Regions from separate parts of the Nocardiopsis baichengensis YIM 90130 genome, predicted to be linked through region 3. Evidence: riboswitches for the same ligand, from Rfam matches in the RefSeq annotation. Region 3 holds a riboswitch; each other region holds the start of a gene.
The links. Region 3 has a riboswitch for cobalamin ahead of metE (5-methyltetrahydropteroyltriglutamate--homocysteine S-methyltransferase). Riboswitches for the same ligand answer to the same signal wherever they lie in the genome.
Positions count from the first base shown of each region.

Region 1: another riboswitch for cobalamin. It lies ahead of C892_RS0125885 (putative cobaltochelatase); the one in region 3 lies ahead of metE (5-methyltetrahydropteroyltriglutamate--homocysteine S-methyltransferase).
Region 2: another riboswitch for cobalamin. It lies ahead of C892_RS0124220 (ribonucleoside-diphosphate reductase subunit alpha); the one in region 3 lies ahead of metE (5-methyltetrahydropteroyltriglutamate--homocysteine S-methyltransferase).

Region 1 covers NZ_ANAS01000039.1:19,851-29,753, forward strand. The annotation lists gene C892_RS0125875 (DUF6504 family protein) at 89-358, shown strand; gene C892_RS0125880 (LLM class F420-dependent oxidoreductase) at 549-1,568, opposite strand; cobalamin riboswitch at 1,746-1,876, shown strand; gene C892_RS0125885 (putative cobaltochelatase) at 1,933-4,077, shown strand; partial or broken gene cobO (cob(I)yrinic acid a,c-diamide adenosyltransferase) at 4,144-4,749, shown strand; gene C892_RS0125895 (GNAT family N-acetyltransferase) at 5,382-5,963, opposite strand; gene C892_RS0125900 (cobyrinic acid a,c-diamide synthase CobB) at 5,960-7,342, opposite strand; gene cobI (precorrin-2 C(20)-methyltransferase) at 7,565-8,311, shown strand; gene cobM (precorrin-4 C(11)-methyltransferase) at 8,311-9,180, shown strand; gene C892_RS0125915 (cobalt-precorrin-5B (C(1))-methyltransferase) at 9,517-9,903, shown strand, end outside.
Region 2 covers NZ_ANAS01000036.1:35,736-45,638, reverse strand. The annotation lists gene C892_RS0124235 (alpha/beta fold hydrolase) at 3-830, opposite strand; gene C892_RS0124230 (VOC family protein) at 1,043-1,390, opposite strand; gene C892_RS0124225 (ribonucleotide-diphosphate reductase subunit beta) at 1,597-2,670, opposite strand; gene C892_RS0124220 (ribonucleoside-diphosphate reductase subunit alpha) at 2,743-6,369, opposite strand; cobalamin riboswitch at 6,507-6,771, opposite strand; gene C892_RS0124215 (HAD family hydrolase) at 6,845-7,498, shown strand; gene C892_RS0124210 (tetratricopeptide repeat protein) at 7,585-8,136, opposite strand; gene C892_RS0124205 (NYN domain-containing protein) at 8,178-9,903, opposite strand, start outside.
Region 3 covers NZ_ANAS01000009.1:78,827-88,729, forward strand. The annotation lists gene C892_RS0109010 (extracellular solute-binding protein) at 1-234, opposite strand, end outside; gene C892_RS0109015 (MetQ/NlpA family ABC transporter substrate-binding protein) at 483-1,325, opposite strand; gene C892_RS0109020 (methionine ABC transporter permease) at 1,411-2,094, opposite strand; gene C892_RS0109025 (methionine ABC transporter ATP-binding protein) at 2,091-3,047, opposite strand; gene C892_RS0109030 (coiled-coil domain-containing protein) at 3,538-4,551, shown strand; gene C892_RS31755 (hypothetical protein) at 4,588-4,734, opposite strand; gene C892_RS0109040 (DUF3558 domain-containing protein) at 5,259-5,981, shown strand; gene metE (5-methyltetrahydropteroyltriglutamate--homocysteine S-methyltransferase) at 6,091-8,364, opposite strand; cobalamin riboswitch at 8,502-8,730, opposite strand; gene C892_RS0109050 (polysaccharide deacetylase family protein) at 8,971-9,903, shown strand, end outside.

The DNA.
Region 1 (9,903 bases), on a different contig from region 3:
GGAACACGTGTTCGAAGCCTGTCCTTCCCCGCAGGCTCTGGTCGTGCTGTCGGCGCAGCGGTGCCGGCGCCGGAAGGGGAGGAGGCCGATGAGCCGGGTGTACGGCGCGCAGATCGACGTGGTGGAGAAGGAGGGGCGGCCGGTCCGCTTCACCTGGAGCGGGCGGATCCACACCGTGCGCCGGGTGATCGACCACTGGGTGACCCTGCGGGCCGAGTGGGCGGCGGAGGCGGGCGAGCGGCTGCCGCAGCGGCGCCACTGGCGGGTCGAGGCGGGCTCGGACCGCTCGCTGGGCGTCTACGAGCTGCGGCACGATGTCGTCGCGGGGTCCTGGACGCTGGTGCGGGTGCTGGACTGATCCGCAGGGGCCCACCGGTGCTGCCCTCCGGGGCCTCGGGCGCGGGGCCCGTCGAGTGCGTGCGCGGCATGGGCAGGGCCGGCGGGAGGCGCCCGCGGTCCGGTCGCCGATCCGCTTCGGCGGCCGGAGGCGGAACGGAATGCGCGCCCCCGCGGGTGACGCCCCTCCCTGCTCCGGTCGATGGGCGGGCTCACCCCAGGACCATGTCCCGGAGGGCGCGCAGGGTGGGTTCGTCGCGCACGCCGGCCACCACCAGCGTCGTGACGGGGGTGCCGCGCCAGGCCTCCAGCCGCTCGGCGATCCGGGGGAGCGGGCCCACCAGGCACAGGGCGTCGGCGAGTTCGTCGGGAACGGCGCTCACCGCCTCGCCGCGGCGGCCCGCCAGGAACAGCTCCTGCACCTTGCGGGCGGCGTCGCCGAAGCCGAGGCGGACGAAGACCTGGAGGTGGAAATTGCGGCGGGCGGCGCCCATGCCCCCGATGTAGAAGGCCAGCGGCGCCTTGGCGGCGTACAGCGCGGCCGCGGTGTCGGTGCCCGGAACGACGGTGACGGTGCAGGCAATGTCGAAGCCGGGGGGAGCGGCGGCCAGGGCGTCGGCGTACAGGGCGGGGCTGCGCTCGGGGTGGAAGAACATGGGCGCCCAGCCGTCGGCGGCCTCGGCGGCGAGGGCGACGTTGCGTGGGCCCTCGGCGCCCAGGTAGACGGGGATGCGCGGGCGCAGCGGGCGGGTGATGGGCTTGAGCGGCTTGCCGAGCCCGGTGCCGCCGGGCAGCGGCAGGGGGTAGTGCGGCCCGTCGGAGACGACGGGGCCCTCGCGGCGCCAGACCTGGCGCATGATGTCGAGGTATTCGCGGGTGCGCTCCAGGGGGCGGGGGAAGGGACGGCCGTACCAGCCCTCCACGACCTGAGGTCCGGAGACGCCGATGCCCAGGCGCAGGCGCCCGCCGGAGAGGTGGTCGAGGGTCAGGGCGTGCATCGCGGTGGCGGTGGGGGTGCGGGCGGAGATCTGTGCGACGGCGGTCCCCAGACCGATCCGCCGGGTCTGCGCGCCGTACCAGGCGAGCGGGGTGAAGGCGTCGGAGCCGTAGGCCTCGGCGGTCCACACCGAGTCGTACCCGAGCGCCTCGGCGGTGCGCACGGTGGCGGAGGCGTCGTCGCCTTCGGCCCCCCAGTAGCCGAGGGCGAGCCCGATCCTCATGTCCGCGGCCACGGCGCCTCCCCAGGGGGTCGGGTGGCCTGCATGGTAGAACGCGTTCCATTTCGGGGGGAAGGGCCTGTGCCGGAGGGCGCCGTCCGGGGCGGCCGGGGCGGGCCGGGCGCCGGTTCGACCCCTGGCCGGAAACGGCCCGGAACACGCCGTATGAGACTGTGTAGGGCGGTGCCGAGGCAGGAACGCCGGTGTGAAGCCGGGGCGGACCCGCCACTGTGACCGGGGAGCGGACCCGCGGGAGGACGCCACCGCCGATGTGTGCGGCGGGAAGGCGGCGGGCGAGCGCCGATCCGGGAGCCAGGACACTGCACGGCGCCGCGACCGACCCCTATGGGCGTGGACTCCCGAGGAAGGACTGACCCGCGTGAGCGCTACCGCTCGCTATCCCTTCAGCGCGGTCGTCGGCATGGACGACCTGAAACTTGCCCTGCTCGTCAACGCGGTCTCCCCGGCGGTCGGCGGGGTCCTGGTCCGCGGCGAGAAGGGCACCGCAAAGTCGACCGCGGTGCGCGCACTGGCCACGCTGCTGCCCGACCAGCAGGCGGTGGCCGGGTGCCGGTTCGGCTGCGACCCCGACGCCCCCGACCCCGAGTGCCCGGACGGCCCGCACCCCGCCGGCGCGGTCCCCGAAGACCGCCCGGCCCGGCTGGTGGAGCTGCCGGTGGGCGCCAGCGAGGACCGGCTCGTCGGCTCCCTCGACATCGAGCGCGCCCTCACCGAGGGCGTGACCGCCTTCGAGCCCGGCCTGCTCGCCGCCGCGCACCGCGGGGTTCTGTATGTGGACGAGGTGAACCTGCTCCACGACCACCTGGTCGACCTCATGCTGGACGCGGCCGCCATGGGCACCTGCCACGTCGAGCGCGAGGGCGTCTCGGTGCGGCACGCCGCCCGGTTCATCCTGGTCGGCACCATGAACCCCGAGGAGGGGGAGCTGCGGCCGCAGCTGCTGGACCGCTTCGGGCTGACCGTGGAGGTCGCCGCCACCCGCGACCCGGCCGAGCGGGCCGAGGTGGTGCGCCGCCGCCTGGCCTTCGAGACCGACCCCGCCGGGTTCGCGGCGGGCTTCCAGCACGAGGAGCGCGAGCTGGCCGAGCGGATCCGCGCGGCCCGCAAGCGGCTGCCCGGCGTGGTGCTCACCGACGCGGCGCTGCGCCAGGTCACCGCCGTGTGCGCGGCCTTCGAGGTGGACGGGCTGCGTGCGGACATCGTGACCGCGCGCGCCGCGATGGCGCTGGCCGCCTGGCGGGACCGCACCGAGGTCACCTCCGACGACGTGCGCGACGCCGCCCGGCTGTCGCTGCCGCACCGCCGGCGCCGCGACCCCTTCGACGCTCCGGGCCTGGACGAGGACCGGCTCTCCGACGCCCTGCAGGAGGCGGGTGAGCAGGACCCAAAAGGCTCTGAGGACGACCCGGACGGCCCGGGGAGTCCAGACGGCGGCGGACAGGGCGGCGACGGCGGTGACGGCGACGACGGCGGTGACGGGAACGGCGGTGACGGCGGCGGGCAGGGCCCGGCGCCCGAGGCCGGCGAGGCCCGTGAGGACGACGACGGCCGCGACGGCGGCCCCGAGGAGTCCGCGCAGGAGGGCGAGGCGCCCGCCGACCCCCCTCCCGGCCGGCCGCAGGAGCGGCCGGACGGGGAGGACGGGGAGAACGAGCAGCGGAAGCGCGCCGGCGCCGGAGGCGAGCAGTCCTCCGAGGCCGGCGAGACCTTCCGTCCCCGGCTGTTCAGCGTCAAGGGGATCGGCGCGGGCGCGCCCGGCCGCCGCTCGCGGGCGGAGACCCCGTTCGGCCGCGCCTCCGGCGCCCGCCGGCCCGGCGAGGGCCGCGGGCCGCTGCACCTGAGCGCGACGCTGCGCGCGGCCGCACCGCACCAGCGGGCGCGCGGGCGCACCGGTGCCGGCCTGGTCCTGCGCCGCGGCGACCTGCGCGAGGCGGTGCGCGAGGGCCGGGAGGGCAACCTGGTGCTGTTCTGCGTGGACGCCAGCGGGTCGATGGCGGCGCGGCAGCGCATGCGGGCGGTCAAGGGGGCGGTGCTGAGCCTGCTCCTGGACGCCTACCAGCGGCGTGACAAGGTCGGGCTGGTGACCTTCCGCGGCCGTGAGGGCCGGGTGGAGCTGCCGCCCACCTCTTCGGTGGAGGCGGGGGCACGGCGGCTGCACGACCTGCGCACCGGGGGGCGCACCCCGCTGGCGGCGGGGCTGCTGCAGGCGGCGGACGTGCTGCGCGTGGAGCGGCTGCGCGACGCGCGCCGCCGGCCGCTGCTGGTGCTCGTCACCGACGGGCGCGCCACCCACGGCGGCCTCGACGACGCACTGCGGGCGGCGGCGTGGATCGGCGCCCAGGACGTGCAGACGGTGGTCGTGGACTGCGAGTCGGGGCCGGTCCGCCTGGGGCTGGCCGAGCGGCTGGCGGCCCAGGCCGGAGGCGAGGCGGTCCGCCTGGAGGAGCTGGGGGCCGAGGCCCTCACCGGGCTGGTGCGCGGCACACGCGGCCGCGTCGCCTGAGGGCGGCCCGAGACCGGCCTCGACCCCGCACCCACCACCGGGCATCGGAACAGAAAGCAGGAAGAGCACATGCCTCAGGGCAAACCCAACTACGTCCCCGACGACGGGCTGACCACGCGGCAGCGGCGGCACCGGCCGCTGGTGGTCGTGCACACCGGGCCGGGCAAGGGCAAGTCGACGGCGGCCTTCGGGCTGGCCACCCGCGCGTGGGCGCAGGGGTGGGACATCGGCGTGTTCCAGTTCGTGAAGTCGGCCAAGTGGCGCATCGGGGAGGAGAAGGCGCTGCAGGTGCTGGGGGCCACCGGCGAGGGCGGCGCGGTCACCTGGAACAAGATGGGCGAGGGGTGGTCCTGGATCCAGCGCCCGGGCAGCGAGCAGGACCACGCCGCCGACGCCGCCGAGGGCTGGGCCCAGATCAAGCGCGACCTGGCGGCCGAGACCTACCGGATGTACGTGCTGGACGAGTTCACCTACCCGATGAAGTGGGGGTGGGTGGACCCTGAGGACGTCGTCGAGACCCTGCGCAACCGGCCCGGGACCCAGCACGTGGTGATCACCGGCCGCGACGCCGACCCGCGCCTGCTGGAGGCGGCGGACCTGGTGACGGAGATGACCAAGGTCAAGCACCCGATGGACAACGGCCAGAAGGGCCAGCGCGGCATCGAGTGGTGACCCCGCCGTCCCGGAGGCACTGAAGACGCCGGAGACGCCTCCGGGACGGCCCCGGCCACCTACGAACCGTGAGCCCCGGGAAGGTGAATGCGCACCGCAGGGAGCGCGTCCGGTGCACCGGTGCACCCTGCCCGGCTGCGGTGGTTCCGGCCCCCGGTCGGCCTTCGGCCGCCTGGCCGGGCGCGCGCTCGGTTCGCCGCGCCCGGCGGGCGGCGATGTTTGTGCTTCTTCCCGACCGTCGCCGTCCGTCGGACCGACCGCAGCCCAGGGTCCCCCGCTCACGCCTGTCGGCCGGGTGTCGGGCCGGCGGAGTGCAAGGGGACGGCGACGAGGACGAGGGCCGCGGATGTCCGGGCAGCGCCGCCGGGTACCGGGCGTGCGGACGGTCGCGGACGAGAGCGGCGACGGAGCAGCAGGTACCGCGCCCCTCGGCGGCCTGCCGGGCGCCAGGCCGGCAGCGGTCCCGCGTGCGGGCAGCGACGAAGGGGGGTGGGGCCCGGGCCTGTCAGCCGCTGGCCGCCCGCATCGACACCTTGTTGATCTCGGGAAAGTCGGGGTAATACCGGCGAGTATTACCCCGACTTTCCCGAGATCAACAAGGAAGGAGGGCGAGCGATCAGCGGTCGCCCCCTTCAGACCAGGTCGGACGGGATCAGGCTGTACACCGCCAGGTCGGTCCGGCCCCCGTGGAGGGGCATGGCGTTGCGTTCGATGCCCTCGAACGTGAAGCCCGTCTTCTCGGCCACCCTCCTCGATGCCCGGTTCCCCGTGGCCGCCTTCAGTTCCACCCGTTCGAAGCCCTGGTCGGCGATGGCCCACCGGCTCACCGCCAGCACCGCCTCGGTCGCCATGCCCCGGCCGCGGGCCCAGGGGGAGAACCAGTACCCGACCTCGGTCGTGCGCGCCTTCCACAGCGTCCGCAGCAGGCCGATCGCCCCCACGAACCGCCCCGTCGCGGCGTCGCAGGCCGCCCACTGCTGCCCGTCGCCCGAGGCCCGCAGCGCCGGGGCGGTGACCGTGCACCACTTCTCCGCCTCGTCCCGGGTGTAGGGCACCCCCGGCGCGGGCATCGGGACCCACTCCTGGGTGGACGGAGCCGATGCCGCCTCCAGCACGCCGTCCACGTCGGCCTCGGTGAACGCCCGCAGGACCAGCCGCTCGGTCTCCAAGACCACCATGGGCATCCGCTCGGTCCCCGCACCGCCCGTGCTCACGAGCGCCCCCTCTCCGCGTGGGTGCGTGCCGCCTCCAGGAAGCGGGCGGCGATACCCGGCGCGCCGGCCCAGTGCAGGTGCAGGTAGGACGCGCACATCGTCGCCCCGCCGAACCCCTCCGGGGCGTCGGGGCTCCACTGCCAGGCGGGCGCGGACCCGTGGGCCGGGTCCACCGCCGTCCGGTGGAACTCGTGCCCGTGCACCCGGGTGCCCGCCGCGGCCAGCACCGAGTCGCCGACCGCGACCGCCTCCCGGTAGCCCAGCGTCAGCCGCCCGGTCATCCGGGCCTTGGCCGGGAGCACCCCGCACATGGGCGCCCCGTCCAGGCTCTCCGACAGGTACAGCAGCCCCGCGCACTCGGCGGCCAGTGGGCCCCCGGCGGCGGCGAAGGAGGCCACACGCCCGCGCAGCGGCGCGTTGGCCGACAGCCGCTCGGCGTGCATCTCGGGGAACCCGCCGCCCACGACGAGCCCCGCCGTCCCCTCCGGGAGCCTCTCGTCCCGCAGCGGGTCGACCGTGCGCACCTCGGCGCCGCCCGCCCGCAGCAGCTCGGTGTTCTCGGTGTAGGCGAAGGTGAACGCCTCCCCGCCGGCCGCGGCCACCACGGGGGCCGGACCGGTGCCCGGGACCGCGTCCAGCGCCGCCGCCTCGTCCGCGGGGCTCCACGCCGGGCCGTCCAGCGGGCCGGCGGTGCGCGCCAGCGCCGCCACCGCGTCCAGGTCGCAGGAGTCGGCGACCAGGCTCCCCAGCGCCCGCACCGCCTCGGACGCCTCCGCGGCCCGCTCGGCCGCCGGGATCAGCCCCAGGTGGCGGGCGGGCGTCTCCACCGAGTCGTGCCGGCGCAGCGCCCCCAGCACCGGCACCCCGGCGTCCTCCATGGCCGTGCGCAGCAGCTCCTCGTGCCGGTCGGAGCCGACCCGGTTGAGGATCACGCCGCCGACCCGCACCCGGGTGTCGTAGGTGCAGAACCCGTGCACCAGCGCCGCCACCGAGCGGGAGGCGCGGGCGGCGTCCACCACCAGCACCACCGGCGCCCGCAGCAGCCCGGCCACGTGCGCCGTCGAGGCGAAGTCGCCCGCGCCGGCGTGGTGCCGCGGCCGGGAGGCCCCGTCGAAGAGCCCCATGACCCCTTCCACCACGGCGATGTCGGCGCCCGCCGACCCGTGCAGGAACAGCGGGGCCACCCGCCCCTCCCCGCACAGCACCGGGTCCAGGTTGCGCGGCGGCCGCCCCGTGGCCAGCGCGTGGTACCCGGGGTCGATGTAGTCCGGGCCCACCTTGTGGCCGGAGACCCGGTCCCCCCGCGCGGCGAACGCCGCCATCAGCCCTGTGGCCACCGTGGTCTTCCCGCTCCCCGACGCGGGGGCCGCGACCACCACACGCGGTACCGCCACCCGGGCCTCCCTCCTGCTCGCTCCGCCGACCGTGCGCCGCCCGGGACCCGGCCCCGGCGGCGACCGCCAAGGGTACGCGCAGGGCGGCCGACGGCGCGCGCGGGCCGCACCGATACGCTGTCCTGCGGTCCGGCCCGCCGCGGTGCGGCCGGACCGCAGGACACGGAGGCGGCGCAGGCCGCCAGAACCCGAGCAGAAAGCGGTGGGATGGGCGCGAGCAGGACGCTCGTCGGGGTCGGCGTCGGCCCCGGAGACCCCGAGCAGGTGACGGTCAAGGCGGTGCGGCGCATGCGCGAGGCCGACGTCGTCCTGGTGCCGGTGATGGCGCCGGACGAGCCGGGACGGGCCGAGGCGACGGTGCGCGCGCACGTTCCCGCCGACCGGATCGAGCGGGTGGTGTTCGCCCTCAACGACCGCGGCGGCCGCAGCGAGCGCCGGGTGCGCGCCTGGGACGAGGCCGCCCGCACGGTGCTGGACCGCTTCGAGCGCGGCGCGGGCACGGTCGCCTTCGCCACCATCGGCGACCCCAACATCTACTCCACCTTCACCTACCTGGCGCAGACGGTGCGCGAGGGCGACCCGCGCACGCGGGTCGAGACCCTGCCCGGCATCACCGCCATGCAGGACCTGGCCGCCCGGTCGGGGCGGGTGCTGGTGGAGGGGACCGAGCCGCTCACCCTGATGCCGGTCACCGGCGGAGTGGAGCGGCTGCGGGAGGCGCTGGACGGCGATGCGACGGTGGTGGCCTACAAGTTCGGCCGGTTCGCCGCCGACACCGTCGAGGCGCTGCGTGATTCGGGGCGCGACGACCAGGCCGTGTACGGTTCCCGGCTGGGACTGCCCGACGAGGAGGTGGCGCCGGTGGGCGACCTCGGCGACAGGGCGTGCGAGCTGCCGTACCTGTCGACCCTGATCGCCCCGGCGCCCCGCAACGGACGTGGAGGCAAGCTGTGATGGAGGACCCGGCGCGCACCGCCGGAACGGACGCGGACACCGGACCGGAGGCCCCCGGAGGGGCCCGGGGCAGGGTGGTCTTCGTGGGGGCCGGGCCGGGCGCCGCCGACCTGCTGACCCTCCGCGCGGCCCGCGCCATCGCCGAGGCCGACATCGTCATCTGGGCCGCCAGCCTGGTGCACGAGGACGTGCTGGAGCACGCCGCCGAGGGCGCGGAGATCGTCGACTCGGCGAAGCTGCCCATGGAGGGCGTCATGCCCTACTACGAGCGGGCGGCGCGCGAGGGGCTGCAGGTCGCCCGCATCCACTCCGGCGACCCGTCGCTGTGGGGCGCGGTCCAGGAGCAGTTCGACCAGTGCGAGCGGATGGGCCTGGACACCGAGATCATCCCCGGGGTGCCGGCGTTCAGCGCCGTCGCCGCCATCGCCGGGCGCGAGCTGACCATCCCCGAGGTGGCCCAGTCCGTGGTGCTGACCCGCCTGGGCGGGGGCAAGACCCCCATGCCCGAGGGCGAGGAGGTGCGCGAGTTCGCGCGCCACGGCACCACCATGGCGCTGTTCCTCTCGGCGGCGCGCTCGGGGCAGCTGCAGACCGAGCTGCTGGAGGGCGGCTACCCCGAGGACACCCCGTGCGTGGTGGCCTACCAGGCGACCTGGCCGGACGAGCTGATCGCGCGGTGCACCCTGGGCGAGCTGGAGGCCACGATCAAGGAGCACCGGCTGTGGAAGCACACCCTGGTGCTGGTCGGCCCGGCGCTGAACGCGGGCGGCACCCGCTCGCACCTGTACCACCCGGGCCACTTCCACGGTTACCGCCGTGCCGACCGCGACGCCCGCCGCGCCCTGCGCGCGTCGCGGGCGGGGTCGTGACCTCCGGCGCGGCCGGAGGCGCACGGGGTCCGGCGGCCGCCGGACCCCGCGGTGGAGCGGGCGGCCCGCGCGCGGCGGCGCGGCGCGGGAGCGGTCCTCGGACCCGGCCGCACGACGTGGCGACCGCGGTCCCCCGCCGAAGCACGGGAACCACGCAAGGGGGACGCCCCGGCCCGCTCCCGCCGGCCGCGGGGCGGATGCTCCCCCGGACCGCTCACATTCGTGAGTGCGGGCACGAGGACCGGACGAGGGCGGCCATGGGGCGCCCCGCCGGCCGAACGCCGGCCCCGGCACGGGTGCCGGCAGACCAGAGGCGACCGCAGGAGGGCGTCCACGGTGAGTACGGACGAGCCTGAGCGCACGAGCGGCACCCGCCCCGGGCGCGGCGGCGATGCCCGGACCGCCGACACCGGGACCGGGACCGGGACCGACGCCGGGACCGGGGCCGGGGCCGGGGGCGGTCCGGGCTCCGGACCGGACGCCGCCGACCCCGGGGCCGCAGCACCCGAACTGCGCGAACCCGACCTGCCGCGCACCGCGAAGGTCCGGCAGAAGGCCCTGCGCACCGGCTGGACCACCGGTGCGTGCGCGTCGGCGGCCGCCAAGGCCGCCGCGCAGGCGCTGGCGACCGGGGAGCCGGTCGAGGTCGTGGAGATCGGCCTGCCCTCCGGGCGGCGGGTGACCTTCGCCACCGAGCGGTGCGCGCTGCTCTCCGCCGACCGG
Region 2 (9,903 bases), on a different contig from region 3:
GCTCAGGCGGCGGCCGGGGCCACAGCGCGCGGGGCGGCGCCGCTCAGGCAGGTGCTCAGGATGGTGTGGGCCACCGCGCGCGGGTCGTCGTCCATCGGGACGTGCCCGCAGCCCAGAAGCCGCACCTCGCGCGCGTGCGGGATCGCCCGAAGGACCCGCCGCACCGCGCGCACCGGCAGGACGCGGTCGTTCTCTCCCCAGGCCACGGTGGCGGGGCAGGTCAGGACCGGGCCGCCGGTGAAGTTGTAGCGCACCACCTCGGGTGCGAGCCGGGTGTAGGGCGAACCGCGGGTCACCGCCGCCGGGTCCAGCCTGGCCAGCCCGCCGTGGGAGTCGCGCAGGCCGCCGTGCACCGCCAGGGTGGTCAGGGTGCGCACCGGGCGGCTGTCGATCACCGCGCGCCAGGCCCGGGCCGGGACCCGGGTGGCGACGTGCATGCCCCCCACCATGAGGCGGCTGCCCAGCATCTCCGCCCCGCGGGCGAAGCCGATCGGGGACAGGGCGGTCACCGAAGCGGCCAGCCCGCGCGCGCCGAGCTCCAGGGCGACGGCCCCGCCGAGGGAGTTCCCTGCCAGGTGCGGGCGGTGCAGCCCGGCCGCTGCGCACCACGCGGCGACCGCGTCGACCAGGGCGGGTATGCCGTAGGGGCCCTCGGGTTCGGGGCCGGGGGAATCACCGAACCCCGGCAGGTCCAGGGCATAGACCTCGTGCCGCCCGGCCAGGTCGTCCAGGACCGACTCCCACGCCTGGCGCCGGTGGCCCAGCCCGTGCAGGAGCACGAGGGGGTCGCCCCGGCCGTGCCGCTCGTAAACGATGTCTCGGTGGTCCATAAAGAAACGGTCTACCCGAGGTAACGAGTCGGCGCCAGCGAAGGCGCGCTCCGGGCGCCGCCCTGTCGCCTCCCCCATGCCCCGGAACAGCTGACACACCGCCCCCACAGGAGGGAAATGTGATATGCGACACATTTTCGCAGTGCATCTCAGTGCATCTCAACGCGCCCTGCCGTGCACTGGTGCGCCGCTCCTCCCCAGGAGAACCCCCTTCAGCGGTGGCTCAGCACATTGACCACCTTGCCGTCGGGGTCACGGACGAAGAACCGGCGGACCCCCCACTCCTCGTCCTGCAAGGGGTGAACGATCTCCGCCCCGCTGTCCCGCACGGCCGCATAAGCCGCGTCGACGTCGTCCACCTCCACGCTCATGTCGGGGACGACCGGAGCGGTCGCGTCACCGGTCATGAGGATGATCTGAGCCTTGGGCTCCGTGGGCGAGGCGAGCGCCACGACCCAGCCGAGGTCCATCACCTCCTCGAACCCCAGGAGCCCATAGAACTCCCGGCTCTCCTGCAGGTCCTGCGAACGGATGTCGGGCACCACGCGGCGGACGGACATCGACGGCTCCAATCGGAACGGGACCTCACCGCAGATCCGTGGACCGCCCCGTCACGGCGGCCCCTCTCTGCTCCATGCGCCCCATCCTCGCCCAGGGGCGCACCCGTGTCTTGGAGGAATGGGAACCGCCGGCCCCGGCCCCTCCCGCGCGCGAAAACGGCCCCCGGACCCTCCGCCGACGGGTCCAGGGGCCGTGTCCTGTCAGGTCAGTCCCAGCTCAGGCCGCCGCCGGTCTGGTACTCGATGACTCGGGTTTCAAAGAAGTTCTTCTCCTTGTTCAGGTCCATCATCTCCGACATCCACGGGAACGGGTTCTCCGTGCCGCCGAAGATCGGCTCCAGGCCGATCTGCTCGGCGCGGCGGTCGGTGATGAAGTGCATGTACTGCTCGCACAGCTCGGCGTTGAGGCCCAGGACGCCGCGCGGCATGGTCTCCTTGCCGTAGGCGACCTCCAGCTCGCAGGCCTCGCGGAGCATGGTGCGCACCTCGCGCTGGAACTCCTCCCCCCACAGGTGCGGGTTCTCCAGCTTGATCTGGTTGATCACGTCGATGCCGAAGTTCAGGTGGATCGACTCGTCGCGCAGGATGTACTGGTACTGCTCGGCGACGCCGACCATCTTGTTGCGCCGGCCCAGCGAGAGGATCTGCGCGAAACCGGTGTAGAACCACATCCCCTCGAACACCACGTAGAAGGCGATCAGGTCGCGCAGGAACGCCTGGTCGGCCTCGGGCGTGCCGGTGGCGAAGTCGGGGTCCTCCAGGTTCTGGGTGAACTTCAGCGCCCAGGCGTCCTTCTCCGTGATGGAGGGGACCTCCCGGTACATGTTGAACAGCTCGCCCTCGTCCAGCCCCAGGCTCTCGCAGATGTACTGGAAGGTGTGCGTGTGCACCGCCTCCTCGAAGGCCTGGCGCAGCAGGTACTGGCGGCACTCGGGGTTGGTCAGCTGCCGGTAGACGGCGAGCACGATGTTGTTGGCGACCAGCGACTCCGCCGTGGCGAAGAAGCCGAGGTTGCGCTTGACCATCAGGCGCTCGTCGTCGGTGAGCCCGTCGGCCGACTTCCACAGGGCGATGTCGGCCTGCATGGACACCTCGGTGGGCATCCAGTGGTTGTTGCACCCGGCCAGGTACTTGTCCCAGGCCCACCGGTACTTCAGCGGAAGGAGCTGGTTCACGTCGGCGCGGGCGTTGATCATCGACTTGTCGTCGACGCTCACGCGGGCGCCGCCGCGGTCGATCTCGCCGAGTCCGGTGCCGTGGGTCTCCGGGGCCGTCGTCATGGGTGGGAACCGTCGTCTTTCGTGATTCGGTGCTCGATCGGGTGGCGGGGGCTCGGGCGGGGGCCGCCAGGGCTACTGGCAGGCCTCGCACTCGGGGTCCTCGATGGAGCAGGCCGCGCCCGCCGCATCGGGACCGTCCTGCTCCCCCGCGGCCGCTGCCGCCGCGGACGGGCCGGACGCGGGTGCGGAGGACCCGGAGGACCCGGAGGACCCGGAGGGCGACGGGGTCGCGGCGACCGCGTTGAGCCGGCCGTCGGTGCCCTTCAGCGTCGACTTCTCCACGTGCGTGGCGCTCTGCGACCGCAGGTAGTAGGTGGTCTTCAGACCGGTCCGCCACGCGCGCCGGTACAGCGCGTCCAGCTTCCGGCCGCTGGGGGCGGCCATGTACAGGTTCAGCGACTGGGCCTGGTCGATCCACTTCTGCCGCCGGGCCGCCGCCTCGACCAGCCACTCGGGGTCGATCTCGAAGGCGGTGGCGTACAGCTCCTTCAGGTCGGCGGGCACCCGGTCGATCGGGCCGAGGCTGCCGTCGTGCAGCTTGAGCCGCGCCACCATGTCGTCGTCCCACAGGCCGCGCTCCTTCAGGTCGCGCACCAGGTAGGGGTTGACCACGGTGAAGTCGCCGGACATGTTCGACTTCACGAACAGGTTCCGGTAGATCGGCTCGATGGACTGGCCGACGCCGGTGATGTTGGCGATGGTGGCGGTCGGGGCGATCGCCATCACGTTGGAGTTGCGCATCCCCTGGTCGCGCACCCGCGCGCGCAGCCCGTCCCAGTCGAGGCGGGCGGTGCGGTCGACGTCCAGCTCGCCCCCGCGGGCCTCGGCGAGGGCCTCCAGCGAGTCGATCGGCAGCACGCCCCTGCTCCACAGCGACCCCTCGAAGGAGGCGTAGGAGCCGCGCTCGGCCGCCAGATCGCTGGAGGCGGCGATGGCGTGGTAGGAGATCAGCTCCATGCTCTCGTCGGCGAAGGCCACCGCCTCCTGCGATCCCACCGGGATGCGCAGCCGGAACAGCGCGTCCTGGTGCCCCATGAGCCCCAGGCCCACCGGGCGGTGGCGCATGTTGGCGGTCCGCGCCTCGGGGATCGTGTAGTAGTTCACGTCGATGACGTTGTCGAGCATGCGCACCGCGGTGCGCACCGTGCGCTCCAGGCGCTCGGAGTCCAGCCGGCCGCCGGAGACGTGCCGGGCCAGGTTGACCGAGCCGAGGTTGCAGACCGCGACCTCCTCGCCGGCCTTGGTGTTCAGGGTGATCTCGGTGCACAGGTTGGAGGAGTGCACCACCCCGGCGTGCTGCTGCGGCGAGCGCAGGTTGCACGGGTCCTTGAAGGTGATCCAGGGGTGGCCGGTCTCGAAGAGCATGGTGAGCATCCGCCGCCACAGGTCGACGGCGCGCACCCGCCGCCACACCTTGACCTGCCCGGCGTCGGCGGCCCGCTCGTAGGCCTCGTAGCGCTCCTCGAACTCCCGGCCGTACACCTCGTGCAGGTCGGCGGTCTCGTCCGGGGAGAACAGGGTCCACTCGGCGTCGGCCTCGACCCGCCGCATGAACAGGTCGGGCACCCAGTTGGCGGTGTTCATGTCATGCGTGCGCCGCCGCTCGTCCCCGGTGTTCTTGCGCAGGTCGAGGAACTCCTCGACGTCGATGTGCCAGCTCTCCAGGTAGGCGCAGACGGCGCCCTTGCGCTTGCCTCCGTTGTGCGCGAGGGCGGAGGCCGTCATGTAGGTCTCATCGCCCTCCACTTTCAGGTCGACCACCTGGGGAACGGTCTCCGTCTCAGCCACGTCCCGCACACGGGTGAAGACCATGCCGGCGTGCTCGATCCAGTTCCGCTTGGTGAGCGGGCGGCAGCCGAGGAGCTCGGCGATCCCCTCCACCGCGGGGACACGGATGTCGAACGCCTTCACCAGGCCGTCGAAGAAGATCTCGGTGCCGTCCGAGCGGCGACCGGTGTGCGCCTGGCCGCGTTCCCGGTACTGGCCGGCCGCAGGCACCCCCAGCCGCAGCAGCTGGTACCGGACGCCCATCGCCAGGGGACGCGACGTGGTGGTGAAGTAGATCTCCACCCCGCGCGAGACACCGCCGTCGGTTTCGAGCAGACCGTGCAGCAGGGCTTTCGTCTGGTCCAGGGGGAGGTGCATGAAGCGCCGCGCGATGCGCTTCTTCCGGCCCCCGTCGTAGATGTCGTCGGCGGTGAAGGGAAGGGTGGGCGCCCCGGCACCGGTGATGCGACCGGTCTCGGCGCAGCGCGTCGCGCCGCTGCCGAAGGACCAGTGGATCTGCAGGTAGGTGTCGTCCCTGCCGGTCTCCCAGTAGTGGATGCCCCGTTCTTCCAGGTAGCCGCGGACGAACTCGAGGTGCGGGTCGAGTTCGGGGTTGCCGGAGACCCCCCACTGCGTGCCGTTCTTGCCCAGGTGGCCGTCGCCCAGCAGGATCCCGTAGAGCCGGGCGTCGTCGGCGGTGAAGCCCTCGACGGGAACGGTCTCCCGGGGGACGACCTGGGCGACGTAGTCGCCTGTTTCCAGCTCGCCCGCCTCTACCCACTCGGGGCGGACCTTCCCCTTGGCGATCCAGTCATAGGTGCGGCTGTTCGACTGGCCCAGCGGAACACCGCGGATCGCGTAGAAGGGGTGGCCGGACGTTACCTTGAGGGTCTCGACCGCGTGCTTGACGTTGATCTCGACCATCGGATCGGTCTGGTCGTAGACCATCACGTCGGTGACCTCGCGGTAGGTCCCGCTGTCGCCCAGAACGAGGTCCCCCGCGCGGATCTCACCGATGGGCCGCGTCCCCTCGGCCGTGTAGACGGACGTCTCCGGAGCGAAGCACTGGTTGACCGCCACGGCCGTGTCGTTGGCGATCTTGAGGAAGGGGACGACGCCCTGGCTCTTGCCGTTGGTGCCGCGGATGTGGGCGCCGATGCCGCGGACCGGGGTCCAGTCGTTGCCCAGGCCGCCCGAGTACTTCGACAGCAGGGCGTTGTCCGAGATGCCCTTGAAGATCGCCTGGAGGTCGTCGTCGACGGTGGTCAGGAAGCACGACGAGAGCTGGGCGTGCCGGGTGCCGGCGTTGAACAGGGTCGGGGTGGAGCACATGAAGTCGAACGACGAGAGCAGGTCGTAGAACTGCTCCGCGCGCGCGTCGCGGTCGTCCTCCTCCAGGGCCAGGCCCATCGCCACGCGCATGAAGAAGGCCTGCGGCAGCTCGTAGCGGACCCCGTCGCTGTGCAGGAAGTAGCGGTCGTAGAGGGTCTGCAGGCCCAGGAAGGTGAACTCCAGGTCGCGCTCGGGCCGCAGCGCCGCCCCCAGGCGCTCCAGGTCGAACTTCTGCAGTTCGGGGTCGAGCTGGCCCAGGGCCGTGCCGCGCGCCACGTAGTCGGCGAAGTAGGCGGGGTAGCGGTCGGCCATCGCCTGCTGGCCGACGGCGTCGCCGAACCCGGACAGGAAGCTCAGCGCCTCGCGGCGCAGCGACCCCAGCAGCAGGCGGGCCGCCAGCGGCGAGTAGTCGGGGTCCTCCTCGACGAGGCTGCGCGCCGCCATGATCAGCGCCAGCTCCACCTCGTCGTCGCGGATACCGGGGTACAGGCCGCGGCGCGCCTCGGCGACGACCGCCTCCGGCCGCACTCCGGCCAGTCCGGCGCTCGCCTCCCGCACCGCATCGGCGATGTAGGCCGCCGGCTCCGTGTCGAGGGTCATTCGCTCGCTCCCACCAGGTAGTCGATGAACCGGTCGGGAAGTCGAGGCCGGAGAAGCGCGAAGCGGGGGCGCACCCGGACACGCCGGTCCCCCGTCTCACGGCGGCCCGCCCTCGAGGCCCCGTAGATCGTGCACGCGAAAGGCGCACACCGACGGCAGGTCTTCGGACTCGCGGGCGTCGCCCGGCCTTGGCCGGGCGGCCTGGCGTCCGCCGCTTCCCGGGCGCTCACGCGCCCAGTGCGCTCGTGCGGACATCGGAAGGCGCGGACCCCGGTCCCCCCGGGCCGTTGGGCCGCGCCGCTTCCCGCTCACCGCTGCGGGGCAGTCCCGGATTCGCACCGGGTTCCCTCTTGCCTCACCCCGGTCTCGCATCCGGGGTGAACCATCGGCGGGAGCGATACTACATCTGGTGCCCCCCGGTCGCGACCACCGCAAGATAGCCGTGTCTCACAGGGCCGGTATAGGCTGCCGAGCGATGACGCGACTCCACATCTTCGACATGGACGGGACCCTGATCGCCGACAGCACCGCCAGCCTGGAGCTGGCCCGGGCCAGCGGGACCGAGGAGGCGATCACCGCGCTGGAGCGCCGCTTCGCCGCCGGCGAGCTGGACACCCGGGGGTTCTCCGGCGCCCTGTACGAGGTGTGGCGCCACCTGACCCCCGCGCACGTGGACACCGCCTTCGCCGGCGGGCCGTTCCTCGACGGTATCGCGCGGGTCTGCGCCGACATCCGCCGCCGCGGCGAGCACTCCCTGGTGATCACGATGTCCCCGTCGTTCTTCGCCGAGCGGCTGGCCGCTTTCGGTTTCGACCGGGTCGAGGCCTCGCTGTTCCCCGCTCCCCCGTTCACCGGGCCGCCGGACCCCGGCCGCATCCTCACCCCTGCGGACAAGGTCGGCATCTGCGAGCGGGTCCGAACGGCGCTGGGCGTGGCACCCGAGCACTGCATCGCCTACGGGGACTCGATGTCCGACGCGCCGCTCTTCCGCCACCTGCCGCACACGGTCGCGGTCAACGGCGACGCGCACATCGACCACTTGGCGGCGGCCGCCTACCGCGGGCGGAGCCTGGAGGAGGCCTACCGGCTGGGGCGGGGGCTCGTGGAGGACGGCGCGGCGGCGCCCTGAGGGGCGGCGGGCCGGGGCACGCCCGGCGCCGGCCAGAGCCGCCCGGTACCGCTCGGTGCGGTCGTTTCCGGTGCCGATCGGCGCGCTCAGTCGAGCATCCGGTCCAGGGCGTCCTCGTCGAAGCCCAGGTCGACACGGATCCGGAAGCGGATCCGCAGCAGCTCCATGAGCAGGTCGTGCACGTAGGGCGAGACGTCCTGGTGCCGGAAGCGCTCCACGCCCAGCGTCGACCAGGCGTGGGCGCCCTTGAGGTCGCCGTGCGCCTGCAGCGTCTCGGCGATGTGGATGAAGGTGGGCAGGTTCCGCGGCCCCTCGGCGCGCAGCTGTTCCAGCCGGGCGGCGGCGCCGTCCATGTCGTCGAGCTCCAGCAGCGCCCCGGCCTGGAGCGCGCGGGCGTCGATGACGGTGATCCCCCCGTCGTCGATGGCCCGCTGGTAGGAGCGGGAGGCGCGGTCGAACTCCTGGGCCATCTCCCACTGCTCACCGGCGCGGACGAACAGCTCGGCGCGCGACACCTCGCTGTCGGCGTCCACACTGTTGGCCAGCCCGAGGAGCTCCACCGCCACGTCGGCATGGTCGCCGGACTGGACGGCCCGGAACTCCAGGCGGTCCAGATCGGCCGTGGTAACTCGGGTCACAATCGGCCTCCCTCGCTTGTCGCCGCCCCGCAGCGCCCCGGTCATTCCCGGTGCCGCTCCAGCGCCTCCCAGAAGCCCTGCCGCAGCGCCTCGCGGACCTCGTCGCGCAGCAGGAAGTCGATCGGCAGCGCCGACCCCTGCAACAGCCGCGCCTCCAGGTCGGAGGGCATCCGGGGGCGGCGGACGAGCACCGCCTCAAGCCACAGGACGGGCGCGTCGCGCGCGATGGACTCGGCGAAGTCGTTCCCCTCCTGGCGCGCGACATTCACGGCGTCCTCGATGGTGCGCGCGACCGACCCCCCGGCGCGGGCGAAGTCCGCACTGGGGGTCGGGTCGGTGTAGGGCCCGTGCTGGACCCTGGGTCGGGGTCGGGGGCCAGTACCGCCGTCCGGGGGCCCCTGCGGTCCCCCCGGGCCGCTCCCCTGCGGGGAGTCAGCCTCCGTACTGGCCCCAAAAATAGGGTTTGGCCCGGTATTACCTCCGTATCCGGGGTTCTCCCCGGTCGTAGGGCCGTGGCCGTACCGCGGATCCGGCGGGGCGGTACCGGGCGGCGCCTCCCGCTCATAGGGGGGTTGCGGCTGGTGCGGCGCCTGGCGCTGCTGCGGCGGGGCGCCGTAGGCATCCGGGGCGAACGACGGCTGCTGCCCGGTGTGGCCGGTGTGCGCGGCGGGGCCGTGGTGCGGCGCCTGCTGCGGGCCGGTCGGCGGGTGGGCGGGCTGCCCCCCGGTGGCCTGCTGGTGCCCCATGGCGGGCTGGGCGCCCGTCTGGTGCCCCATCGCCTGCTGGGCGCCCGTCTGGTGCCCCATGGCCGGCTGCGGCCCCGTCGGGTGGCCCATGGCGGGCCTACCCCCGGTGGCCTGCTGGTGCCCGGCGGCCGGTGGGCCCCCCGCGGCCTGGGGCGGGGTCTGCGGGGGCGGGGCGGCGTGCGAGGCGCGCGGCCCGGTCGGGAAGCCGTTGGCGTCGATCGGGCCCGAGGGGTTCTGCTGCGGCGTGTCCGGGCCGGCCTGCGGGGCGAGCTGGTCGCCACCGCGCTGCCGGTCCAGGGTCTGGCGCATGGCCCGCAGCTGGTCCATGGCGCTGCCGCCCATCGACTGCTGGGACCCGGTGGCCGCCAGCACCGCCTCCACGCCGCCGCTCTGCGCGGCGGCCGGCTCGACCCGGGCCGAGGCCGGGTGCGCCTCCACCGGGTGCCGCTCGGTCTCGGGGGCCGAGCGAGCGCGGCCGTTGGTCAGCGGGGCGGTGGTCTCGGCCGAGGACTCCCCGGCGCCGGCCCCGGACAGCAGGTTGACGTAGGGCCGCAGGTGCCCCGCGCCGATCTCGATGAGGTCGTCGCACTCCCGGCGCAGCGCGCGCGAGATGGTCCAGTTGCCCTCGACAGAGACGTGCACGACGGTGACCCGCACCCCCATGTCCTGCACGTCGGCCACCACTTGGGCCATGTCCTCGTCCCCGCTGACCAGCACCGCCTCGCACAGGATGCCGGTGCGGGCCAGGGTGGTCAGGTCTCTTTGGACATAGCTCTCGACGCCCTCCCGTCTGCCTGGACGGATGCGCGCGGCTCGGAACTTGATTCCGGGGATGTCCGCGATCCCGTCCTGCTCCTGGGTGCGGCGGCCGTCGGCGGTCGCCTCGTACCAGTAGCACCGCAGCAGGGGGAGCCCTGTACGGTCCCGGGCGACCTCGTCGAGGAGCCGGGCGAGTCCCGCGTAGTCCCAGGACACGGAGTCGCGGTTGCGGGTTCCGTGTACAGCCATCGCGCCGTCGGCA
Region 3 (9,903 bases):
GTCGGCGAGGTCGGTGACGTTGCGCTCCTCGACCGCGATGCCGGTCTCCTCCTCGAACTGCTCGAGGAGCGCCTCGTAGCCCATCACCCCGAAGGTGTCGATGGTCAGGGTGACGTCGCCGCCTCCGCCGTCGTCGCCGCCGCCTCCGCAGGCGGTGGCCATCAGCATCGCGCCGCCGGCGGCCGCGGCCGTCAGGGAGGTTCTCAGGGAGGGTCGGGCGGGGCGCGTGCCCACGGCACGCGCGGCACGGTACGGGGTACCCGGTGTTCTCATGTCCGGCCTCGCTCGTCAAGGGTGCTTGTGGGGTGGGGCGCCCCTCTCCCCCCGGCATGGGAGCGCTCCCACACAGTGGACGCCGTCACACCGTCCGGCGTCAATGCCCGCTCCGCTGCGGTTACGCGACCGTTACACCACCGGCGGCCCGCATCCCCGGACGGGATGCGGGCCGCTGCGGACGGTGACCGGGGCGCGCCCGGCCGGCCTCACTCCTGAGCGCCGCCGACGGGGATGACGACCCCGTCCCACTGCTCCTCCATGTACTGCTTGACCTCGTCGCTGTGCAGCAGCTCGTTCAGGGTGGCCACGGCCTCGTCGTCGGCGTCCTCCGAGCGCACGACCAGCCCGTTGGCGTAGGGGTTGTCCTCGGTCCCCTCGAAGGCCAGCGCCTCGGCCGAGGAGGACAGGTCGGCCTCGATGGCGTAGTTGCCGTTGACCGCCGCGGCGTCCAGGTCCGGAAGCGAGCGCGGGAGCTGCGCCGCCTCGGTCGGGACGATCTCCAGGCCCTGGGGGTTGTCCTCGATGTCGGCGTCGGAGGGGTTGTCCCCGGCGTCCCCGGCCAGGGTGATCAGGCCCTCGTCCTCCAGCAGCTTCAGCGCCCGGCCCATGTTGGCCGCGTCCCCCGGCACCCCGATCTGCGCGCCGTCCTCCAGGTCGGCCAGGTCGTCGACCTTCTCGGAGTACAGCCCGAACGCCTCCAGGTGGACGTCGTCCAGGTAGGCCAGGTCGGCGTCGGGGTTGCCCTCGAGGAAGTCGTCCAGGAAGGGGCGGGTCTGGAAGTAGTTGGCGTCCAGGCTCCCCTCGACCAGCGCGGCGTTGGGCTGGTTGTAGTCGGTGAACTCGGTGACCTCGATGTTCAGCCCGGCCTCGGCGGCCAGGTTCTCCTGGATGTAGGAGAGCACGTCGGCGTGCGGCAGCGGCGTGGCGCCCACGGTGATCGTGGCGTCCCCGCCCGATCCGCCGTCCTCGGCGGCGCGCTCGCTGGGGGCGCCGCAGGCGGCGGTGGCCGCCAGTGCCGTCGCGCCGATGATCGCCAGGGTCCTGTGCACCTCGGGTCTCCTTGCTGTCCGTGCTGCGGGTGCAGCGCTGGTGGTGTGCGGGTGTGGTCGGGTCTGCGCGGGGGCCGCGGCGGGGTCAGCGGCGCGAGAGGCGGCGGATGGCCAGATCGCCCAGGCTCTGCGCGGCCTGGACGATGACCACCAGGAGGATCACCGTGGCCCACAGGTAGTAGTCGTCGAAGCGCTGGTAGCCCTCGCGGATGGCGACGTCGCCCAGTCCGCCCCCGCCGATCGCCCCGGCCATGGCCGAGTAGGAGACCAGCGCGACCACGGTCATCACCAGGCCGGCGATGATCCCGGGCAGCGCCTCGGGGAGCAGGACCTTGCCGACGACGGTGGTCTTGCGCGCGCCCATGGCGTGCGCGGCCTCCACCACGCCCCGGTCGACCTCGCGCACCGCGGTCTCCACCAGGCGCGCGAAGAAGGGCACGGCGCCGATGCTCAGCGGCACGATCGCGGCGGTGGGCCCGAGCGTGGTGCCGGTGAGCAGGCGGGTCAGCGACAGCACCGCCACCATCAGCACGATGAACGGCAGCGAGCGGCCGATGTTGACCACCGCCCCCAGCAGCGCCTTGAACCAGGGGGCCGGGGTCAGGCCGCCGCGGTCGGTGGTGACCAGCAGGACCCCGATCGGCAGCCCGAAGGCCACGCTGAACAGCGTGGACCACAGCACCATGTACAGGGTGTCCAGCGTGCCGTAGTAGAGCGTCTCGCTCATGCCGGGCAGCCGGTCGGCGAACTCGGTGAGGAAGTCGATCATCGGGCCGCCTCCTGGACCAGCAGGCCCTTGTCGGCGAGGAAGCGCAGCGCGCCCTCGCGGCGCTCCCCCTGGATCTGCACGTTCAGCCGCCCGACCGAGGTGCCGGCCACCTGCTCGACGGCGCCGGCCAGGATGTTGACGTCCACGTCGAAGCGGCGGGTGACCTCCGAGACCAGCGGCTCGTCATAGGCGCGCGGGTAGGTCAGCGCGACCGCGTCCGGGGCCTGGGTGGGCGGCAGCGGGAAGAGCGCGTCGGCCAGGCGCGAGCCGGGCGTGGCGATGAGGTCCAGGACCCTGCCCGCCTCCTGGAAGGCGCCGTCGGCCATGATCGCGGCCGAGTGGCAGACCTTCTTGATCACGTCCATCTCGTGCGTGATGAGCAGGATGGTCAGCCCGAGCTCGCGGTTGAGGTCGGCGAGCAGCTCCAGGATGGAGTCGGTGGTGTCGGGGTCCAGCGCCGAGGTCGCCTCGTCGCTCAGCAGCACCGCCGGATCCGAGGCCAGGGCGCGGGCGATGCCCACCCGCTGCTTCTGGCCGCCGGAGAGCTGGGCGGGGTAGGCCTTGGCCTTGTCGCCCAGTCCCACCAGGTCGAGCAGCTCGGCGACCCGGGCGGCGCGGCGGCGCCGCGGCACCCCGGCGATCTCCAGCGGGAAGGCGATGTTGGCGGCGACCGTGCGCGAGGAGAGCAGCGCGAAGTGCTGGTGCACCATGCCGATGCCGCGCCGGGCCCGGCGCAGTTCGGCCGCGCCCAGCGCGGTCAGGTCGCGCCCGTCGACGACCACGCGGCCCGAGGTGGGGCGCTCCAGCAGGTTCACGCAGCGCAGCAGGGTGCTCTTGCCGGCGCCGCTCTGGCCGACGACGCCGTAGACCTCCCCCTGTTCCACGGACAGGTCGACGCCGTCCAGGGCGGCGACCCTGCGCTTGCCGACGGGATAGACCTTGTGCAGGTCCACGGTTTCGATCACGGGTTTCCTCGGCGTTCGGCCCTCCGGTCGGGAGGGCGGACGGCTCCGGTGCGGGGCCGCGGTCCGGGTGCTGCGGGCACGGCGGAGCGGCCTTGCGCGTGTGGGCCCAGGTCAGAGCATGGGGCACCGGAGGGGCGGGAAGCGGGGCGACGCGCGGTGCTCCGGAGATCGGTCCGGGCCCGGTCGCGGAAAGGGTGGTTACGCCGGCATCAGGCGACAGCCGCCTGCCGGACGGTGCCACCCGGGGCACAGCCGACGACCGCGCGGCAGGGCGCGGAGGGCGGGGCTGGCGAGTTCATCGACGTTCACGCCGCCCACGTAACCACATCAGACGGCAGAAAACGAGAACGAACCGGACGAAAGGTGCGTTAGGTTCACCACAAACCGGCGTTCCGTTGGCGCGCGCCCGAAACTCCCTTTAATGTCTGTCGTGCGCATGCGCGGTCCGCGGACCGCCGACCGAGCAGCCGAGGAGAGCGTGGACGTGGCGGACGACCGGACCGGCGGCGACCCCTACGCCGACTTCTGGGCCCCCGACCCGCCCTGCCCGCGCGAGGGGGCGCCGCGCGCCGGGAGGCGCAGGGGCCTGGGCGCGGTGCTCGCCGCGGCGCTGCTGGCCGCCTCCCCGACCGCGCCCGCCTCCGCCGTCCCGGTCCCCCGGCCCGCCGAGAGCCTGGACGAGCTGCAGGAGCGGGCCGACCGGCTCAGCGACGACTACAACGGCGAGCTGCGGGACATGGAGGCGGTCTTCGAGGACGCCGAGAAGGCCCAGGAGCGCGCGGACACCACCCGCGAGGAGGTGGAGGACGCGCGGGACCAGGTGCGGCAGCTGGCCATCGCCGGCTACACCAGCTCAGGCCTGGAGCCCTCGCTGACCGTGTTCGTCGAGGAGGACCCCCAGCGCCTGATCGACCAGGCCCAGATCATCGGGCACCTGTCCGGCAACCACCAGGCGCGCATCGACGACCTGGAGAAGGCGATCGAGCGCGACGAGAAGGCCAGTGACAACGCCCGGGAGAAGGCCGAGAAGGTCGAGGAGGACCTGGAGGAGCTGGAGGAGCGCCGCGAGGAGGTCCAGGGGCTCATCGCCGACCACCCCGAGCAGGAGATGGGGCCGCCGGACAGCCTCACCCCCCGCACCCGCCAGATGCGCGACCTGGTGCGCGAGAAGTTCGGGGACAACAAGGAGCACGGCGGCTACGGCTGCTACCGCCCCGACGGCGGCTACGTCGTCGGCGAGCACCCCAAGGGGCGGGCCTGCGACTTCATGGTCGACAAGAACGGGCAGATGCCCTCACAGGACCAGATCGACCACGGCTGGGACATCGCCCACTGGGCGCAGGACAACGCCGAACGGCTGGGGATCATGTACGTGATCTACCGCCAGCAGATCTGGGACGTGCGCCGCGACTCCGAGGGCTGGCGCGACATGGCCGACCGGGGCTCCATCACCGAGAACCACTTCGACCACGTGCACATCTCGATGTTCTGAGCGGCGGCGTTCTGAGCGGCGGCGCGCGGGGCGGGGTCAGCCGCCGAAGACCGGCGCGTACATGAACGCCATGCACCCCGCGGCCAGGGCCAGCACCGCGCCCACGGCCAGGATGAAGACCAGCCACGCCCAGAACCCGTGCCGGGGCGCGCCTCCGCCGCCGTTCGCGCTGTCATCGCTCACCGGCCCACGGTAACGCCGCACCCGCGGACAGAGGTCTCGTTCCGGCAACGATCACCGGGGGACGAGGGGCGTATCCGGCGCATCAGGCACGGAACCGCCACGAATCCGTGACGATGCGGCCCGAACCCGCCTCCGCCCCTCTGCCTCCCGGGGGCGGGACGCTAGGATGCCGAACCCGGGGCCCGCCTCCTGCCGAGACCAGTCGCGGAGGGACGCCCGTGGAGTGGCGCGCCCGGCGCCCGGCTCCACGTTTCCCACCGGAATGGGGAACCGTGAGGACGCCTGCCGGCGTCTCACGAAAAGTTTCAGTCACGCAGGTGGCGAGGGGAGTCATGAGCGAAAACGGACCATACGGACAGCAGCCCGGCTTTCAGCCCCCCTATGGGGGGTCCGGACCGCAGTACCCCCCTCAGGACCAGCAGATGTACGCGGGCGGGCAGCCTCCCTACGGCCCCGGGGGGCCTGTCGGTCCCGGCGGTCCCGGCGGCCCGGGCTACCCGCCGCCGAAGAAGAGCAGCGCCGGGATGTGGATCGTCATCGTCGGCGGCGTCGTCATCGTGATCCTCGTGATCGCCGTGGTCTTCATGCTGATCCGCGGCGGCGGGGATGAGGGGCGGGAGCCGCAGGGCGGCGGCGAGCCCACCCAGGGCACCGAGGAGACCACCGCGTCCGAGGAGCCCCCGGAGGACGAGGAGACCCAGGCGGCCGGCCCACAGGGCGAGCCCCCCTACGAGCTCCCCCAGGACCCGTGCGCGTCGCTCTCGGAGTCGACCCTGGCCGACATCGGCGGCCGGGAGGGCAGCAAGTCGCTCACCGACTCCTCCTCGGACTGCACCTACACCTTGGAGGGCGAGGGCGACCAGAGCGGGTACGTCTCGGTCACCTACCAGGTGCCCTACGGCGGCTCGGACTCCATCGAGGGCGCCAAGGAGCGGTTCCAGAGCAGCCTGGACCGCGCGACCGACGAGAGCAACGACATCATCGAGACCGAGGTGCACGAGGTCGACGAGAAGGTCGACGTCGGCGAGGAGGCCGCCCTGGTCTTCTCCACGCAGAAGATCCTGCGCACCAACGACTCGGTGGCCACCCTGCTGGTGCGCCAGGGCAACATCGTCATGACCGTCGACTACACGATGACGCCGGGCTACCAGGCCGACGAGAGCGAGCCGGCCCCGCTGAAGTACGACGACGTCAAGGACCTGGTCCCGGAGCTGGGCGAGGAGGCGCTGGGCCAGATCGGCGCCTGAGCGCGGGTCCCCGTGTGAGAAGGGGGGTGCGGGCCGTCCGGCCCGCACCCCCTTTCCCGTTCTCTCCTTCCGGTCACCGCCCCGCTCGTGCCTCAGCGGGGCGCGGGGCTCACCCGGCCAGGTCGGCGCGGACCCGGCGGGCGGCCTGCACCATGTTCCGCAGCGCCGGCTCGATCTCGGCGTAGCCGCGGGTCTTGAGGCCGCAGTCGGGGTTCACCCACAGCCGCGCCGGGTCGACCGCGCGCAGGGCGGTGCGCAGCGCCGACTCGATCTCCTCGGCGGAGGGCACCCGCGGGGAGTGGATGTCGTAGACCCCCGGGCCGATGCCCCGGCGGTAGCCGGAGCGGTCCAGGTCGTCCACCAGCTCCATGTGCGAGCGGGCCGCCTCGACGCTGGTCACGTCCGCACCCAGCGCCTCGATCGCGCCGACGATCTCGCCGAACTCCGAGTAGCACATGTGCGTGTGGATGAGCGTGCGCTCACCCACCCCCGAGGTGGCCAGCCGGAACGAGCCCACGGCCCAGTCCAGGTACTCCTGGCGCTCGGAGGCGCGCAGCGGCAGCAGCTCCCGCAGCGCGGCCTCGTCCACCTGGATGTGCCGGATGCCCTCGCGCTCCAGGTCGGCGACCTCGTCGCGCAGGGCCAGGGCCACCTGGCGGGCGGTGTCGGCCAGCGGCTGGTCGTCGCGGACGAACGACCAGGCCAGCATGGTCACCGGGCCGGTGAGCATGCCCTTGACCGGCTTGGAGGTGCGCGACTGGGCGTAGGTGGCCCACTTCACCGTCATCGGCTCGGGGCGGTGCACGTCGCCGAAGAGGATCGGCGGGCGCACGCACCGCGAGCCGTAGGACTGCACCCAGCCCTTGGCGGTCGTGGTGTAGCCGCCCAGGCGCTCGGCGAAGTACTGGACCATGTCGTTGCGCTCGGGCTCGCCGTGCACGAGCACGTCCAGGCCGATGTCCTCCTGCAGGGCGATGACCTTGTCGATCTCCCCCCGCATCCGGGCCTCGTACTCCTCCTCCCCGATGGCGCCGGTGCGGTGCTCGGCCCGGGCCTTGCGGATCTCCTCGGTCTGCGGGAACGAGCCGATGGTGGTGGTGGGCAGGTACTGCGGCTCGCCCTCGCTGTTCCAGCGGCCCTCGCGCAGGCGCTGCTCGCCCTCCGCGCCCAGGGACTGCAGGCGGGCCCGCACCTGGGCGTTGCGGAAGCCCTCCGGCTCGGGCAGGTCGGCCCGGGCGCGCTCCAGGTCGGCCGCGGCGCCGTCGGGGTCGCTCAGCGCGCGCCCCAGCAGCGCCACCTCGTCCAGCTTCTGCCGGGCGAAGGCCAGCCGCGCCCGCAGCGCCGGGTCCATGCCGGTCTCGGCGTCCAGGTCGACCGGGACGTGCAGCAGCGAGCAGGAGGTGTTGACCACCACCTCGCGGGCCAGGCCCATCAGGGGGGTCAGCCGGGACAGCGCCGCGCGCACGTCGGTGCGCCAGACGTTGCGCCCGTCGACCACGCCGGCGAGCAGGGTCTTGTCGCCCAGCCCGGAGACGGCCGCCAGCTCCTCGGCGGTGTCCGGCCCGGCCACCAGGTCCAGGGCGATCCGCTCGGCGCCGGTGCGCTTGAACGCCTCCAGGGCCTCGGTGCCGATCGGGCCGAAGTAGGTGCCCACGGTGATCTGCGGGCGGTCCTTCTCCTGGCCCAGGACCCGGTAGGCGCGCTCGAACTCGCCCACCGCGGCACGGCCGCGGTCGGTGGCCAGGACCGGCTCGTCGAGCTGGACGTGCTCGGCCCCGGCCGCGCGCAGCCGGCGCAGCAGCTCGGCGTAGGCCGGGAGCAGCCCGTCGAGCAGCTCCAGCGGGTTCCACCCCTCGGGGGCGCCGGCGGCCGGCTTGGACAGCAGCAGGAAGGTCACCGGGCCCACGACCACCGGCCGGGTGAGGTATCCCAGCCCCTTGGCCTGGGTGAACTCCGACAGCGGCTTGGCCCCGGCCAGCCGGAAGGCCGTGTGCGGGGACAGCTCGGGGACCAGGTAGTGGTAGTTGGTGTCGAACCACTTCGTCATCTCCAGCGGCGCGGTCTCCTGCACACCGCGCGCCATGGCGAAGTAGCGGTCCAGCTCCGTGGCGCGGTCCTCGGCCTCCTCGGGGCGCCCGAAACGGGTCGGCACGGCGCCGAACAGCACGGCCGTGTCGAGCATGTGGTCGTAGTAGGAGAAGGTGTTGGACGGCATCTCGTCGATCCCGGCCTCGGAGTAGGCCTCCCAGGCGGCGCGGCGCAGCCGCGCCCCGACGGCGTCCAGCTCGGCTGCGCTGCTCCGGCCGGCCCAGTACGCCTCGCAGGCGCGCTTGAGTTCCCGGTCCGGTCCGATGCGCGGGTATCCGTGAACGGTCGTCGTCACTGGCTTCGTCTCTCCCTCGTCGATCAGCCGTTGGGCCGCGAGTCGAGGCAGAGCGCGCGGCGGGGCCGCCCGCAGCGCGGACCGATCCCGCCGACCGCCGCCCTCCCTCGGGGCTCACGGACCACCGTGGGCGCGGCCGCGCCCACGGGCGGTCGGCAGGTATTCGGACTCACGGGCGTGGCCCCCTCCCTGCCGGGGAGGATGCCGGCCTACCGGCCGCCGCTTCCCAGACGCTGCCGCGTCCAGTGCTCCTGGCGGCTTTCGTTCCCGCTCACCGCTGCGGGGCAGTCCCGGATTCGCACCGGGTTCCCTCTTTCGACACGCCCGGCGTTTCGCCGTGCACGTACCGACCGCGAGTGGAAGTATAGGCACGCACCCCTTCCGGCCCCGAGGCCGGGTCCGCCTCCCCCTCCCCCACCGGCCCCCGGAACCCCGCTTGGGCGATCCGTCCCGAGGTTTTCCCCTCCTGTGACCGAAACCCGGAACCCCGCGCGCCGTCGGGTGCGATGATCCAACCATTGTGTCCGCTTCTTCCGATAAAGCGAAAGTCGAAGGCCGTTGCTCCGCCATTCCCGTGTCGAACCCCGACCGTTCTCCGCACGCGCCGTGCTCGCCGTCCCGGTCGCCCTCGCCACGCTGCTCTGCGCCTGCAGTCCCAGCGAGGGCGAGAACACCGGCGGATCGGAGGAGCAGGCCCCGCAGCGCCCCGAGGGCGAGCCCGACGCCCTGACCGCAGTCGCCCCGGACACCGTCGAAGGCCTCGGTGAGGAGAGCCGCTCCGAGGACGAGGGCGGTGTCGACGTGGAGATCGCCTACCCGACCGTCCCCGGCGCCGAGCCGTTCGCCGAGAGGCTGGACGCCATCGCCGAGGACGAGGCCGAGGACTTCCGCGAGGCCGCGCCCGGCGCCGAGTCGCTGGAGGTGCGGGGCGCGCTGAGCGCCGCCGGACCGGACGTGCTCGCGGTGCGCCTGGAGCTGTCCGAAAAGGACTCCGACGGGGAGCGCACCGGCTACTCCACCTACTGGTACGACACCGCCGAGGGGCACACCGCCTACTCCACCGAGCTGCTGGCCGGCCAGAAGGAGCTGGAGGAGCTCGACGGGCTGGTCAAGGACCGCCTGGAGGAGGACGGAGTGGAGCCGGAGGCGCTCTACCCCATCGCCGAGCTCTACGACTCGGTCGGCTTCAACCCCGACGGCGACCTGGTGGTCGAGTTCGACGAGGGGCAGGTGGCCCCGGCCGACGAGGGGCGGGTGCACGCCGTGGTCCCCGGCGAGGACGCCGAGCCGCTGCTGTCGGACTTCGGCGCGCAGGCGCGGACGACCGCCACGCAGGTCACGCCGGGCCTGGAGCTGGAGGAGGCCGCGGCCCCCAAGGACGGCGGCCCGGCGGGCGGGGTCCCGGGGCGGTTCGACCCCGACGCGGGCGGCGCGGACTGCTCCGACCCCGACAGCAAGTGCGTCGCGCTGACCTTCGACGACGGCCCGGGCGGTCGGACCCCCGAGCTGCTGGACACGCTGGCCGAGCACGACGCCAAG